Regions from separate parts of the Desulfuribacillus alkaliarsenatis genome, predicted to be linked through region 2. Evidence: riboswitches for the same ligand, from Rfam matches in the RefSeq annotation. Region 2 holds a riboswitch; each other region holds the start of a gene.

Region 1 (3,793 bases), on a different contig from region 2:
GAAATTTGCATATACATACTGTAATCCATCATGATGGTCAACTACCATATCATCTAAAAAGTAAATGGCAGGTGCAGCTATCGGTCGTGTACCATTGTTATCCATAGCAATTTCATTATTGCTTCTAGATCTTATAATAACTGGTTCATCGCTACTGTGCCCTGGATTTCCAGGCTGTATCTTCCCGCTAGGATTTAACCATTGATTCGTCCTGTCTTTTGCGTCTAGTTCATTCCAGAAGCTATCATTTGAGTCAGGAAATGTACTCGGAAATCCACCAGCATTGTAAACGAAATTACGAATTAAGTACTGCGTACCTGATCTATATTTTCCACGGACGACAATGCTGCCTGTTGTTCCTGGTGCCCCTGACGGATGCTCGCTAATCACACAGACGATAATCTCGCTATCGGTAGCACTAGGATTATCTGCAAAGAATATATCGGCAAGTCTTTTTCTACTCGTATCATAATAGCCTTCAATGCCAGAACTTACTGACATTTGCTCAAGGCTAAAATCTCCCTCCTCAGGCGTACCATAAAAATAAAACGAATATGGTCTACCACCAATCTCATATTCGCTATTACGCATTAAATCTAAGGCGAGTTCGACTCCACTCCGTGCCAAATAATAAGCTTGAAGGTTATGATCTTCTCGTGTCGTTTGATTAATCTCTGAATAAGTGTATGTGGCAAAAGCACCGCCTACAATTAATAACGATATCATCACCATAACTACTAATGGCAATGCAATTCCCCTTTGATTTTTTATATTACAAAACACGGATTGTATCCTCATCGTCTCACCTCAAAAATGTTACTAAACGTGTGTACTAATTACTACTTAAATCAGTACTACTTCTATTAAACTTCTTACATATAAGTTCAGGTGGTTGATTCCCCTTACCAGGTACGAATATATACTGCTCATCTGATAAATCCCAAAGTAAGCTTGTTCTATCCTGCAACTCTTCTAAACTACTAGGATAACTATTGTAAATACTATGATAATAAACAACTGCATTACGAAATGCGACAAGATTATTCTCACATATTCTCTCGTCTAACTGACTTGTAGAATAATGAATAAGTGCAAGAACAACAACACCTATAATTACTGTATATATTATGACTCTATACAACGAGAAGTCTTTATTTCTACTTTTTGATTTAGCTGCATCTTTATCTTTCTCAACATTCCACTTTCGGTTTGTGTACATGTGGCTCACTCCCTAAGATTTTTGGAGCGTGTATATAATGCATGATAATAAATTGGTAAAAATAGTGATTTCATTTAGAAAACCCGACCCCCTTTAAGGGATCGGGTTATGCCCGTAAAAGACTAAGGTGTAGGTGGGTCATTTGGCAATAGTCTTAAATATATTTCCTTAGGAAAACCTGAACCAACAGTTCCGGATTCAACTACATCATCATCAGAGAAAGTATTTTCAAGTGTATCAAAAGCTTTCTCTGGTACTTGAGGTACTAATAAGAATGTTCCATCACCAGTATCCAACGAATCAGCGCCACTAGGTCCTATTATAGAATAATATCCGCCAAAAGGAGCAGTACCTAGAGGTTTCTCAAGCATTGCCATAAATGCAGCATAATCATCAGCATTTTCGCCTGTAACATTACCATTAGACTCTACATCAAACGTAATATCCGCAGCTGGATTCTCAGAAGTAACCAACAACGCCGCTGTTTTAGCTGCTCTGTACTCAGAAACTACAGCCGATGCTCTACTTTTCTCAATCTGTGCAAAGATGTTTGGCGTGATTATCGCCGCTAGGATACCTATGATTGCAATTACTACTAATAGCTCTACTAATGTAAAACCTTTTTGATTTTTCTTCTTTCTTTTTTGGAAGAATTGCATGTTTTCACTCTCCTGTTATTTTTTGTTTTGAATTTTTTGATAGGCTTGACTACATTATACGTGATAAGAGTGATAAAGTTTCCTAAATTATTTCTCAATTTTTCTTTAAACATCTTTAAACGCATAAAACCGAGCCAAACTTACCTTTTTACTAATGAAAGAAATAAGTGCGGATCGGTTTCACTATTAGCTCCCTTTAACCCAAGTGACCAGTTACAGATTAAAGTTCCTAGCATTCCATGTTTTGCATTTGTAATTTTTAATATTTCTAATATAATTCTACCATCTAAAGCCCTATAAATCAATAAATTAAACGTTATTTATAATTCTTTTTTACCAGGACAAACTTCCTTTTTGTTCCATGTTTTATAGCTTCATAAAGTCGCGCATAGCTAGACCGCTTGCAAGGCTAAATGATGGATCAAGTTCTCCATAGACTCCCACTAAAACTGGCAAGCCAAGTTCAGCCTCAAGTGTGGTATCTAAGCCTTGGAGCTCGGCGCAACCACCAGTAATGATAAGTCTATCAAGTCGTACCTTTGCTTGCATTTGATAGAAGTCTATTGAACGCTGGATTTCCTGCGTAAGAGACCCTAGGGTATCGCTTATCGATTGTACAATTAAGCTGTCACTATAATCATCAGTAGATTCAGGACTTGCTAGTTCTATTACGTTATCCTGATTAAGCTTTTGTTTATGCTTTAAGTCGATTGCTGCGGCTACTTCTTTACCTGCAGATTGAATTATCGCTTCAGTCATCTGCAGTCCAGCAATCGGAATTGTTCTTGTAAACTGTATATTATCTTCTTTAAACACTACTAAATGGCAGTTGCTGTGACCCATATTCAAAATTGCTTGGTTCTTCAATGTCTCATCGTAATAATAGGAGTACCAGAGACGATAAAGGGCTAAGGGTTCAATTTCAATTCCATATGGATTAAGTTTAGCTTCCTCTAAAACCCTACAATAGGTATTGATAATGTCCTTAGGTACAGCTGCTAATAAAAGGTTATAGTGAGGTGCATTATCGACTGTAACCTCGCCTAGAATACTATAATCTAGATATAGCTGGTCAATCGGAGTCGGAATATACTTATCAGCTTCGAATTCTAGTGCTTGGTCTAGCTCATCTAAAGGCATAACAGGCAACTTTAGCGTCCGTGTAATAACATGCTTACCACTTACCGCTACATTAAGAGTCGCTCCGCTCTTTAATTTACCTTCATCCTTAAGCTCTAAGAGAGCTTTGGTTACAGCAGAAACGTCCTTAATTGCTCCATCAACTAAAGCATTAGCTGGAATCCTTGCCATGCCATATGTTAAGACTTCATGGTGGTTTTCCTCATCACCCTTTTTAAGCTCCACCATCTTAATAGAGAAGCTACCAATATCCAAGCCTATATGATCAATTTTTCTCTGTAGCAATCGACGTAAAATTTTCATATATATCCTTGCTCCTCTACTATAGTAAAACTAGCAATCAATTAAAATAATGAAAAATAATAACTAATAAATGTATTACCCCATAGCAGGACTAGCATCGCAGCAATAACTAGAAATGGGCCAAAGGGGATTGGTTTGCCCTTCTGATATCCATAACGAACAATCTGATATAGTCCATAAACACAGCCAATTAATGATGCTATAAACAGCAGTAACATCATTTGCTGCCAGCCTGTAAAAAGTCCAATAGCAAAGGCGAATTTAATATCACCGCCGCCCATTCCACCACGTGAGGCAACGGCTAAAAACCACAGGATTCCCCCGCCTAGTAGACTACCTATTAATGCCTGGATAATTGGAATAGTAAGACCCAGTAAACTCGTACCTATTCCTATAATAAATATAAACAGGTTAATTTCATCTGGAATAATCATGTGCTCGATGTCGATTATAAATATTGCTATAAAACATG
Region 2 (3,793 bases):
TTTTCAACGATTTTACCGAGGAGACTTATCAAGGGCAAGATCATCTGGAGGAACTGGCTTAGGGCTTGCAATTACAAAGGGAATTATTGAAGCACATAATGGTGCTATTACAGTTGCCAGTGAATTAGGTAAAGGGACAACTTTTACAATAAAATTACCTAACTGTGGAAAATAAGCGTAGGCAGATACTAAATCTCGTACTTATATTGTGTTATAGCTGGTTAATTGATTTGACAATATGCAATTATGAAGTAATAATGAAGCTATAGACAAGAAATTATAAGGAGGAGATTAGTTATGAATGTTATAAAGCGGCTGTCGGTTGCAAACAAGATTGGAATCTTGATATTACTTGCATTTATAGTATTACTTGCTTATGTTGCTTTTGACTTTCACACAACTAACAAAGAGCATTATAATCGTTTACAGTCGGACAGGCAGGCTATTATTACTAACGGTGTTGAACAGAGACTGAATCAGCAATTCAACATGTTAGCTATTGGATTGAACCCTGTAGTAGAAAATAAGCAGATTGTTGATGCTTTTCGAAATAGAGACCGTGAACAGTTAGCTGATTTAACCCTATCTAGTATGGAGGGCTTTTTCGCCCAAGGTATTAGGCAATATCAGTTTCATTTGCCAGACGCAAGTTCTTTTTTTAGAGTTCACCAACCAGAAACATATGGCGATGATCTCTCATCTTTCAGACATACTGTTGTAGAAGCTAATAACCAACGGGCAGTAATACAAGGGCTGGAAGGTGGAGTTGCAGGTGCTGGTTTCAGATATGTTGTTCCCATGCAAAGCAGTGCAGGAACTCATCTAGGAACAGTTGAACTGGGTATGGGGTTAACTAGCGCGTTCCTGCAATCTCTACAACAAGAGTATGGAGGAGATTGGGACTTCTACGCAATAGGTGAGGAGTCAGAACTTATTCATCTAACGGGTATTGATGCAAATGTTGAAAAAACAACGATTATGCTTAATTTAAATAACATGAATTCTTTGAAAAATGCCCAATCAATAATCTTAGAGGATGGCTACCTTAGTATGCTAATAGTCCCCCTAACTGATTATTCAGGAGTACCAAGATGGGTATTACTACAGACAAACGACAATCAACAGTTATTGTCTGAAATGAGCAGAGACTTGTACATTAATTTAGCTATTTCCAGTCTTATTATCATTCTTACTGTTATTATTTTAACAATTAGTATTAAGAAACAATTAGCTCCTATAAAGACACTTACAGAAGTGTCACAGAAAATGTCGAACAGTGATTTGCGATTTGAGCCAGTTAATATCAATTCAAGTTATGAGTTAAACACATTAGGTGATGCATTTAACACTATGAGTGAAAAAATTCGTGAACTGGTAAAATCCTTACAAACAAAGAACAATGATTTGCGAGAAGCTGCAAATGTATTGAAGGTGAATTCACAACAATCAATTAAAGCCTCCGATATGACATCAGATGCGATTCATGATGTGGCTCGTAGCGCTGAAACGCAGTTAACTAGCGCTAAAGAGACATCTGTTGCTATGGAAGAAATGGCTGTAGGGATAGGTAGGGTGGCTGAAACATCAACGCTAGTTGCAGAATCATCTAACGAGATGCGTATTAAGGCGCAAGAAGGAAATAGTTCGATGAAAAGCAGTATTGAAAGTATATCAATGATTAGAGATGGTGTAACGGAAACATCGCATATTATCAACGAATTGAAAACAGACTCAGAGGAGATTGGCGGGATAGCCAATATCATATCAGAGATTTCTGAGCAGACTAATCTTTTAGCACTGAACGCTGCTATTGAAGCCGCTAGGGCAGGAGAAGCAGGCAAGGGTTTTGCTGTGGTAGCTGATGAAATACGTAAGTTAGCTGATCAAACATCGAAATCTACTGGTAAGATATATCAAATAATACAACAAATTCAGAACAAAACAATACAGGCTTCCGCTTCTATGGAGGGCAGTAAGCAAGAAGTTGAGAAAGGAATAAAAGTTTTTGAAGAAGTAACTAATATATTCTCGGAGATTGTAACCTCTGTAGAAGGTGTTGCTTCCCAGGTTGAGGACTTATCTGCTATCGCGGAACAAATGTCTGCTAGCTCGGAAGAAGTAACTGCTTCAGTACAAGAACTGGCTAGTACATCAAGTGCTACAACTGATAGAACTCAAGACATTACAAAAATGGCTGAAGAGCAGTTGGTTATTATGAAAACGGTTGTAAACGCAGCAGAGCAGTTGAACGATATGGCAGAAGACTTACAAGAACTGAGCAAAAGTTTTAAATTATAAATTGCAAAATTTGTATTTCATATAGTATAATTTAATAAAACTTGACTAGAGAAAAAACTATATACTGTATTGGAAGCAAAGAAGAGTCATCTATTATTTGGGCGCTTTAGATGATTATGAGCGAGTAGCGCAACCGACCATACTTATGGTCGGTTTTTTGTGTGCATATAGAATGGATAGGGGATAGGTTTCGTGAGAAAAATTGCATTAATTGATGACAGTAAAACATTTCGTGTTTATGCAAGGCAGATTCTAGAGCAAGAGCAATATCAAGTGGAAGAATTTAACGACGCTGAGGTGTTTTTTAATGTGACAAAGGACTTCAATGAGTATGCTCTGATTATTACAGACTTACATATGCCTGGTATGAGCGGGCTGACAGCATTGGAGAACATTCGCTTCAACCCAATTACGGAAAAAATCCCTGTTCTTTTAATTACAGGGAAGCCTTCGAAGGACGTAGTAGAGCTTGCGGTACGCTATAAAGTGAATGACTTTATAAGTAAACCATTTACTTCTGATGTATTGCTTTCACGTGTTAACAAAATCTTAAAATAATAACGCTTTCATTGTGTGAAGTTGGGTAAAAGCTTGGACAATGACAGTGTTGAGATGGTAGAATATAAGTACTAAAAGAGTAACAAAAGCATATAATAAAAAGCTTGAAATTACTATTTTAAAAGGAGTGTTTGCTATGGTTATGGACCAGAAGCCAAGAACGGTTGTGCACTTTAAGAGTGAAGAACGTAGAACAGTCAATGAAATTGCGGATTTCCTCAGAGTTGTTGCTGACAAGCTTGACACACAAGGTTCATTTCAAATTGAACAAGCAGGCGAGCAGTTTGATATCAGACCTGAAGGCAACACAAAGCTAGAGCTTAAGTATGAAAGCAAAGGTGAACGGCACAAGTTTGAAATAGAAATTGAATGGAAGCCTGGCCAAGAAGATAAATCATTTACAATAAGATAGATTGAATTAATCAGTCTTTTTCGTTAATAAGTTTAATGAAAAAGACTTTTTTCAGTAGTGACAGTAAACGTTCAGTAGAAGTTTAGTAGAGCGTAGTTATGGGGGAAAAAGCCATGGGGAAATCACGCAAATTTGCTATTATTGCCGCAAGTTTACTTATTTTAGCCATTATTATTGGAGTAATTGGATGTAGTAATGTTAAATCTGATAATGCCGAAGATAGAATAGTGCTAGTTGTTACTAAAGACCAATCTGATACGGCTAGCTTAAACCCTACCAGGTTGTTGGTGGCTGCGGAGATGGCCTTGGCGGATTACAATAAAAATTCTAACGCTGTATCATTAAGGAATCACTTTATAACATATACTGGTGAAGAAGTGAATGGTTACCAGATGGCAAAAAAATATTTAGATAAAAATTCAGAAGATGTAGTTGCAATAGTTGGAGACTTTAATAGTCCAGGAACTGAATTACTTGCTGATTTGGCAGAAGAGTATAGGATACCTCATTTATCTTTTTTTGCAA
Region 3 (3,793 bases), on a different contig from region 2:
AGACCATTGGCAAAGGTCATACCAACCTTCGTATTAACTTGAATTTGGTTAATACGATCAAGTACATACTCGACTGGGTCTTCGACCGTTACGATATTTTTTTGATTGTCATTAATTTCATTCAAGGCTGCGTACAGTGTGGTTGTTTTACCACTACCAGTTGGACCTGTTATTAATATTACGCCATAGGTTTGCTTTAACGTTTCTCTAAATCGTTCTTCCACCTGCTGATTCATGCCTAGTTCATATACAGAAAACAACACATTAGTCTTATCTAATAAACGTATAACTACCTTTTCTCCAAAAATTGTTGGTAGTGTTGAAATACGTAGGTCAACGTTGTTGTTACCTGACTTAATTTGTATACGTCCATCCTGGGGTACACGCTTCTCGGAGATATCCATATCTGCCATAATCTTAATCCTAGATACCAGCGATGGATGTGTTTGCTTGGGTAATTCCATCATATCTTGGAGGATACCATCAATCCTATAACGTACACGTAGTAGTCTTTCTGCAGGCTCTATGTGAATATCTGAAGCCTTTTCTTTAATCGATTGTTGGATAATAGCATTTACTGCCTTAGTAATCGGTGCTTCATCTGTAGCGTTTGCTAGCTCATCAAGGTTAATCGTATCAGTGATGCTATCATCTTGCTTCTGCATTTCTTTAAGCTGTCCACCAAAGGCTTGACGTACTGAATCTGTCAGACCAAAGTATCTAGAAATTACTCTATCGAGCTCATGCTCAGTAGCAATCACAGGCTCCACCTCATAGCCCGTAGCCATTTTCACATCATCAAAGGCTACTAAGTTTAATGGATCTGCCATTGCTAAACGTAAAGTATTATCGCGCTTTTCAATTGGAATAATTTTATGCCTTCTTGCTAAATCTCCATCAATTAGCTTAACAATTTTCGGGTCTAATCGTAGCTTGTGCAGGGCAATCTGTGGAATACCCAACTGAAACTCTAGCACTTCGTTTATACTCTGCTGGGTAATAAAACCAAGCTGAATTAGCGCCTCCCCTAAGCGTACTCCCATTTCCTTTTGAACTCTCAAGGCTTCCTGAAGCTGTGATTCCGTTATTAGATTAGATTCTACAAGTAAATCTCCTAGACGTTTTTTCCCAGGTTTAGCCATGTTGTACCTCCGCAAATATTAATTATCTATGCTAATTATAAACCGTTATCTGCTTTATTGTCATTCAATAATTATATATAAAAAAGACCCCATGACAAAAATCATGTGGGTCGGTTTCACTACTAGCTCCTTCTAACCCAAGTGACCATAATAGAGGTTAGATGTCATAACTCCCATATTTATATGTATTCTACAAAAAAGTGATAATTCCTTTAAATTATTATAAAAAATTAGGTATTAAGGCTTCCAAACTTTTGTAGAGTTCGGTCCTTTTGTACTACCTATTGCTTGTCGTACCTTTTCCACCATTTATGTTATTTGCATTTCTATGTCGTTCTCCAATTTCTATAATTCTAGGAACTGAATCGTAGGAATTACTAGTAATCAGCTCTTGTTGTGGCTGGTTGTTAGAATCCCATACCCTATACAAATCGATTGTATATCCCACTTCCCCAGCTCCGACTACATGCTCACTCAAAGGACTTAATGCTGTATTTAAGTAATACTCAACTTCAGGCTGAATAGTTCGTTTGTTTCTCGTTTCTAATGAGTAGTTGATATAATCTGTCTGATTGCCGAACACCTGAACTTCAACCTTATTATCGAGAATTTTCAAACTGACATACATGTTTCTTCTTTTAGAGTTTGTCAGTTTTAAATCTTCTGATTTCTTAACTACGGACGCATCATACCCTAGTGGCGCATATGGAACTGGACGACTGTTATTATGATGCTCCATAATGTCTAGTCCTGCCTTAAGCGCAGCAACATAGAGGGTAGTAGCAACCTGTGACACACCACCACCGTAGCCCTCTGAGCTTGAATCATTTTCCACTCCTGGTGCAATCGTGTATCCATTGTTAGCAGTATATGGACTAGCTAGCTCATTAAAAGAAAAGGCCGCCTGTGGTGAGATTACAAAATGTTCTATACGCTCGACTGAACGCATCATGTTATGAAGCTGGTTCCTATCTGTCGTATCAATTACTGTCGTATAGGTAGCAAAATGGCGATTAACGTCATGCAACTCCCTTGCTGACACCCTAGGCATCACCTCATTTAAAGCTACCTGAAAGTAATCTGCTGGAAATGCGTAAGCGATAGCGTTCTGAATCTCCATAATCAATTGCTCAATATTTAGGACTGATCCTATTTGCTCAGCTGTTTTTTCGATTCTATTGCCTACTTTATAAACAGTAGCATCGATGACAGGTATATTAACTTGAGTCGCTATCTCTTCTAAATACTCCTGTAATTTTAGGCGGTCATATTGAAAGACTAATGGAATGTGCTGGCGACTAGAGAGAGATGTCAAGGCAAATGCTTCCTCTACTGTTGTCTCTACGTCATAGCGAATCTGCAATTCTACAACTGGAATAATCCATAATTGCTCATCAATTTGAATAGTAATCTGTTTGCTATCTATATTAATTAATGCTCGCTCGATAGCATCTATAGCACCTTCTTTTGTCATATTTTCTAATGGAACACCTGCTACAGAGTAATTATTTTCCATGATGGGACGTTCATTTTCATTAGTGTCCACTTTTTCAGTAATTAAATATGCCATATTACTAATCACTAATAAAGGGACTAGAAAAATGATAAATAATAGCACGCTTTGAGGTACTTGGTGTCCTTGCGTTTTTTTGTTCATCCCATCTTCTCCTTTAAGCCTTACACGCTGTCTCGCACATTTACTTAATTATTACTTTCACTTAATTATTATTAATCCGATACGCTCATGCTTAGTTCTAATAATTTGTTACGACCTAAAGCCTTAACCTCTAAAACTTGCTCTTCGGTCAAAATAGTTCCTGCTTGTATAAGCACTTTGCCATCCTCGCCTAAGAAGTCTCTCGTTACACGCTTTCCTTTTAAAAACAAAGCTTGTCTGTCTTCAAATTGTTTGGCAACATCAGCTGTTGAGTCGTTTGACTCTGCCTTTGACTCTACCTTCGGTTCTGCTTTCGGTTCTGCTGCCACTGCTTTTGGCTCTGCCATTGGAACATCCGCCACCTTAGGAGTAACAACTGCCTCATAAACGTTTGCTTCTGATATTGGTTCAGGCTTTTTTTCTGGTGCTTTTTGTGGAGCTTCTGGAGCTACAACTGGTTTTACTTCAGCTACTTTTACTGGTTCAACTGCAGCTCCACTAGACTTTTTTCCTGCTGACACTGCCTTTACAAAATCGTCAAAGGAAACTAGCTGCTCTGCAATATTCTCTACAACTACAACTACTTCTTTACCGAATGTCAAAATACTCTCTTCTAATATTACTTGACCATCAACTTCATTATTATTAGTTAAAACGCAGCCCAAGATTTTTCCAGACAGTTCATCTATATAGTACTCACTTACATTGCCTAATAATGAACCCTTCTTCGTCATAACCTTATTATTAACAATTTGTACATTCTTCTTAAGCATATCATGTGCTGATGGTGTGTCTGATAATTCAACAATTGAAGCATCGCTTTCAATTGTTACTGCGTAGTCACCTATACCTTCAATTTTCTCAAATGGAATTGCTTTAATACCAAATTCAAGGCTTAAAGTCTCTACGATTAGGTACTCTACAATCCCCTTCTCTGCATTAATTAATAGACTTCTAACATTCCCTACCTCTTTACCATCCATTATACTGAATA
Region 4 (3,793 bases), on a different contig from region 2:
GCTAATCTCACTGTTTCTTGGGTAGCAAGGTGTAAATGCATGTTTGTATATAAAAACCTTCCAAAATCTATTACACCAATCAGTAGTATAATTAAAATGGGTAATAATAGAGCCATTTCTACAAGGGACTGCCCTTTTTCATTTTTCCTTAGCATTAGAACCACCCATTTCCGAATAAACTAATAATTGCTCCAAGGGCAATTGCTACCCCATATGGATAAGTGAGCTGATGATTCTTGCGATTTACCCAGATAGGAGTCTTCAACCCTAAGCGTAAACTACCGATGAAATATCCAATTGCCTTCAATCTTTGTACAAAACCTTTTCTAAAGAGCATTATCATAATTGCAATAATTGCCCCAAAAATAGCCATAAATAATGCTGTATTTATTACAAATGATACTCCTTTTATGGCTCCAATAAGTGCTAGTAATTTGACATCACCTGCACCTATGCCGCCCATCATATATGGTATTATAAGTATTAGTAGTCCTGTAAATAAGCCCATTAGTGCAAAAGTTAATCCTTCCCAGCCTGTCATAACAATGTGGATAATAAGTGTAATAATCAGTGCTGGAAGGAGAACTTTATTATATATTTTGCGACTACGAATATCTGTCACTACACAAATTACTAATGTAATTATAAGTACTGCATTTAACCACATTGTCAGATACCTCACTCTCTTTTTTAGAAATGGCCTTACGCAAACGTACGTAAGGCCATTTCTAAAAGTTAAATTTCTAATTTACATTTATTAAGGAGTATTTTCACGGTTGGTAACAATATTAACTACTCCATCATACATTTCAATGATTTGCTCTCTTAATAATGCCAATGCTCCTACTACTGCTACTGCGATTAAACCTAGAACTAAACCATACTCCGTCATCCCTTGACCTTCTTCTTCAATTAATAATCCTTTAAATTTGTTTAACATATTAACAACCTCCAATTTTTATTTTTTAGTTTGTAATTTTAATATCTGACCAATATCAACTTTTTTCTTGTTAATGACTCCTACTGGAAGCTCTATGATGTCTCTAGTATGCTTGTGAATACTTCCAATTGTGTTAGGTTTTAATTCATGCTGTACAGCTATTACCTGTTGTTTTTCATCCAGATAAACTACATCTATTGGATATCTCATGAAGAAGGTATGTATCGATCGGCAGGGGGAAAGATATAAAGCATTACCTTCTTGAAGTCTAGCTGTAAACATTAAACCCTTTAACCTTGACCAGAAGCTTGTTGCCATCTGTACATCATCGGCTATCGTGACACCTGTGGTTTGATTGACTAACGCCAATATCCCTCCTCCTTCTGAAAAATAAAATGATCCCTGCCTTCTTCCGAAAGTAGGGATACTGCAATTGAAAAAAACACCCTAATCTTTCGGTAGCTGGCTGGCATAATGCACGTATGCATTGTAGCCCCTGTAGCTTTGCGTCACTGATTTTCATCAGCTTTGCCTTTATCGAGATTCAGCGATGTTTATCGTCCGAACCTTTTTATACTCTTATTATACGAAGCGCTATTTAGATATACCATCCACCTTTGTTTTCATTTTAATACTTGATAAATAACTGCTATTGTCACAATAAAGACAAGTTATAAAAGCCATATAAAAAGACTATAGAACTATGCTTTTTGAACGCGCAATTCTATAGTCGTAGTAATATGGTATCAATAGAGTGTTATATTCCATATATTTCTGTTTTTGTAATTGTTCCAAAAAGATTCCATAGTTCTATGTACCCAGTAAACTACCTACCCTAAAGGTCCCGCATTAATTATTAGCTAGGAATTTAGTCGCAAATGCTCCTTGTTATTACTTAATAACCTTTAGCAGTTCTTTAAACTTATCTCCTTTAGACACTTTTAAAAGTTCGAACAATGCCATTTCAACAGTGGTAAAGCTTGCTCCTAGTGAAACGATTTTTTCAATACCAGCATTTTTATTGGCTTCAGTTCTTGAAGATACAGCATCGATAACAACTTCAACATCAAAGTTTTTACTTAATAAGTCAACTGCCGTTTGATATATACAAATGTGTGTCTCTATACCAGCCAATAACACTTGATTCTTATTAACTGCTAATAGCCTATTAATAAAATCTTCGTTCTCGCAACAGCTGTAGCAATGTTTTTCTATAGGCTGCCAATCTGCAAATAATCCTTTAACTTCATCAACCGTAGCGCCTAACCCTTCTGGATATTGTTCTACTACTATGATTGGTATTTCCAAAATCTGTGCACCTTTGATAAGCTTTTGTAAGTTAATAAATAGGTTTTCCTTGTCAAACATTGATTGTGCTAGCTTACCCTGTACATCAACTACTACTAAAACAGTATTATCTTTATCTAGCATAACTTATTCTCCTCCAATATATAGGTTGTTTTTTATTATTTTACATTATTTATTAACACAAAAAAAGAGATCATAAGATCTCTTTTAGCTTATAGGTATTGCATCTGTTGGACAGGACTCTGATGCTTCTCTAACACTATCTTCCAATTCAGAAGATACTGAGTCAGTTTTAGCTTCTGCTTTACCATCGTCGTTCCAATCAAATACCTCAGAACATATGTCTATGCATGCACCGCAGCTAATACATAAATCTTGGTCTACTGTTACTTTCATAGGATAAAACCCCTTCCATTGGTATTGACAATTTGTTAATACACCATTGTCTGTCCATAGTTTTATCCATACTGGTTATAACTATACGCTCATCAGTTTTTTAATAGTGGCAAGTATGCGCATAAAATACCCTGACTCTTCATATACATGATGGACTAGTAATTGAATAGTATCGTTGTCTGGGTATAGTTTCCCCAACTCAATTAATAGCTCAATAAACTCTTTGTTGAGTTTTTCTGCTTCTAATACTAACTTCCATACAGCATCGAACCAATCTGATTCAGGATAGGGTTGATATTTTTCTCCTATTTTGTCTCTAATCTCAACTGCTTTTTCATGTATTGATTTCCATTCTTTTCTCATAGCGACCAGCTTGTTCTTCTGCGCTTCTGGTATATTATCTATAGTCTCAGTGAAAACAATTGTGTGTTCATATTGGATGTTAGACCAAAATGATATTTCATAAATTGAATTTAATAACATAGGCGTAGTAACACTGTACACAATAATACCTCCTCAAAATATATTCCCTGTTACTTCATATGTTTTGAGAACAATTTGTGTGCATGCCTACGCCCAAATTATATACTATATCAATTTTGAACTAATTTAAATGTTACAGGTAGTACCAGATACTGCTGTAATCAGTTACGTCTTCTCCTCTAGCTTTAAGATTTTGTAGAAAATCATCTATAGCTAAATCTGTATGAAGATAAGGCGAAGTATCTTCGGTGCTAATATCCCACGGATAAAATTCATATACTCTTTCACCAGTTGGTAACACCATAATCACCTCGTGATCTTGACCAGCCCTTAGATAGTTTTTGCCTAGTCTTGGTATATTGTACACCGCTTCATCTGTTCTTTCTAGCCCAGGATTAAGACGTGCTTCCTCTGTTTGTTCCTGCAGTAGCCTAGCAATTGGCACTCGATAGTCCTTAGTTTCTTCTTTACCCTTTGTATTAAATGTATAGTAAGGATCTACTCCAATTGACCTTAAGACTTTTCTTAAGGCTACCATCTCAAATTTTCGTGCATTCTCTAATGTAAATACGCCTTGATTATAGACTGCAATTTTACGTGCCCTTAATTTCTGGATTGCTTCCATAGCTTCTGGTGATACTTCATAAGTATGCTCAAAGTGAGTCA

What was found. A riboswitch is a leader RNA that binds a small molecule or an ion and turns the genes downstream of it on or off. The one in region 2 is predicted to bind cyclic di-GMP.
Region 1: linked by a shared signal. The riboswitch ahead of BHF68_RS15680 (prepilin-type N-terminal cleavage/methylation domain-containing protein) and the one ahead of BHF68_RS10145 (response regulator) in region 2 are both predicted to bind cyclic di-GMP.
Region 3: linked by a shared signal. The riboswitch ahead of BHF68_RS01185 (GspE/PulE family protein) and the one ahead of BHF68_RS10145 (response regulator) in region 2 are both predicted to bind cyclic di-GMP.
Region 4: linked by a shared signal. The riboswitch ahead of BHF68_RS10945 (DUF192 domain-containing protein) and the one ahead of BHF68_RS10145 (response regulator) in region 2 are both predicted to bind cyclic di-GMP.

What each region holds. Positions count from the first base shown of each region.
Region 1 is NZ_MIJE01000001.1:253,216-257,008, reverse strand. Features, by position in the region: gene BHF68_RS01235 (hypothetical protein) at 1-798, opposite strand, end outside; gene BHF68_RS01230 (hypothetical protein) at 833-1,219, opposite strand; gene BHF68_RS15680 (prepilin-type N-terminal cleavage/methylation domain-containing protein) at 1,342-1,878, opposite strand; cyclic di-GMP riboswitch class II at 2,042-2,125, opposite strand; gene pilM (type IV pilus assembly protein PilM) at 2,245-3,321, opposite strand; gene BHF68_RS01215 (prepilin peptidase) at 3,363-3,793, opposite strand, start outside.
Region 2 is NZ_MIJE01000031.1:85,484-89,276, reverse strand. Features, by position in the region: gene BHF68_RS10155 (sensor histidine kinase) at 1-175, shown strand, start outside; gene BHF68_RS10150 (methyl-accepting chemotaxis protein) at 298-2,298, shown strand; cyclic di-GMP riboswitch class II at 2,361-2,446, shown strand; gene BHF68_RS10145 (response regulator) at 2,491-2,856, shown strand; gene BHF68_RS10140 (amphi-Trp domain-containing protein) at 2,993-3,268, shown strand; gene BHF68_RS10135 (ABC transporter substrate-binding protein) at 3,382-3,793, shown strand, end outside.
Region 3 is NZ_MIJE01000001.1:243,585-247,377, reverse strand. Features, by position in the region: gene BHF68_RS01185 (GspE/PulE family protein) at 1-1,142, opposite strand, end outside; cyclic di-GMP riboswitch class II at 1,242-1,325, opposite strand; gene BHF68_RS01180 (VanW family protein) at 1,420-2,799, opposite strand; gene BHF68_RS01175 (PRC-barrel domain-containing protein) at 2,871-3,793, opposite strand, start outside.
Region 4 is NZ_MIJE01000032.1:38,662-42,454, forward strand. Features, by position in the region: gene BHF68_RS10930 (TadE/TadG family type IV pilus assembly protein) at 1-155, opposite strand, end outside; gene BHF68_RS10935 (A24 family peptidase) at 155-667, opposite strand; gene BHF68_RS10940 (Flp family type IVb pilin) at 758-940, opposite strand; gene BHF68_RS10945 (DUF192 domain-containing protein) at 959-1,309, opposite strand; cyclic di-GMP riboswitch class I at 1,395-1,483, opposite strand; gene BHF68_RS10950 (hydrolase) at 1,832-2,371, opposite strand; gene BHF68_RS10955 (ferredoxin) at 2,456-2,644, opposite strand; gene BHF68_RS10960 (DUF2935 domain-containing protein) at 2,726-3,148, opposite strand; gene BHF68_RS10965 (KamA family radical SAM protein) at 3,261-3,793, opposite strand, start outside.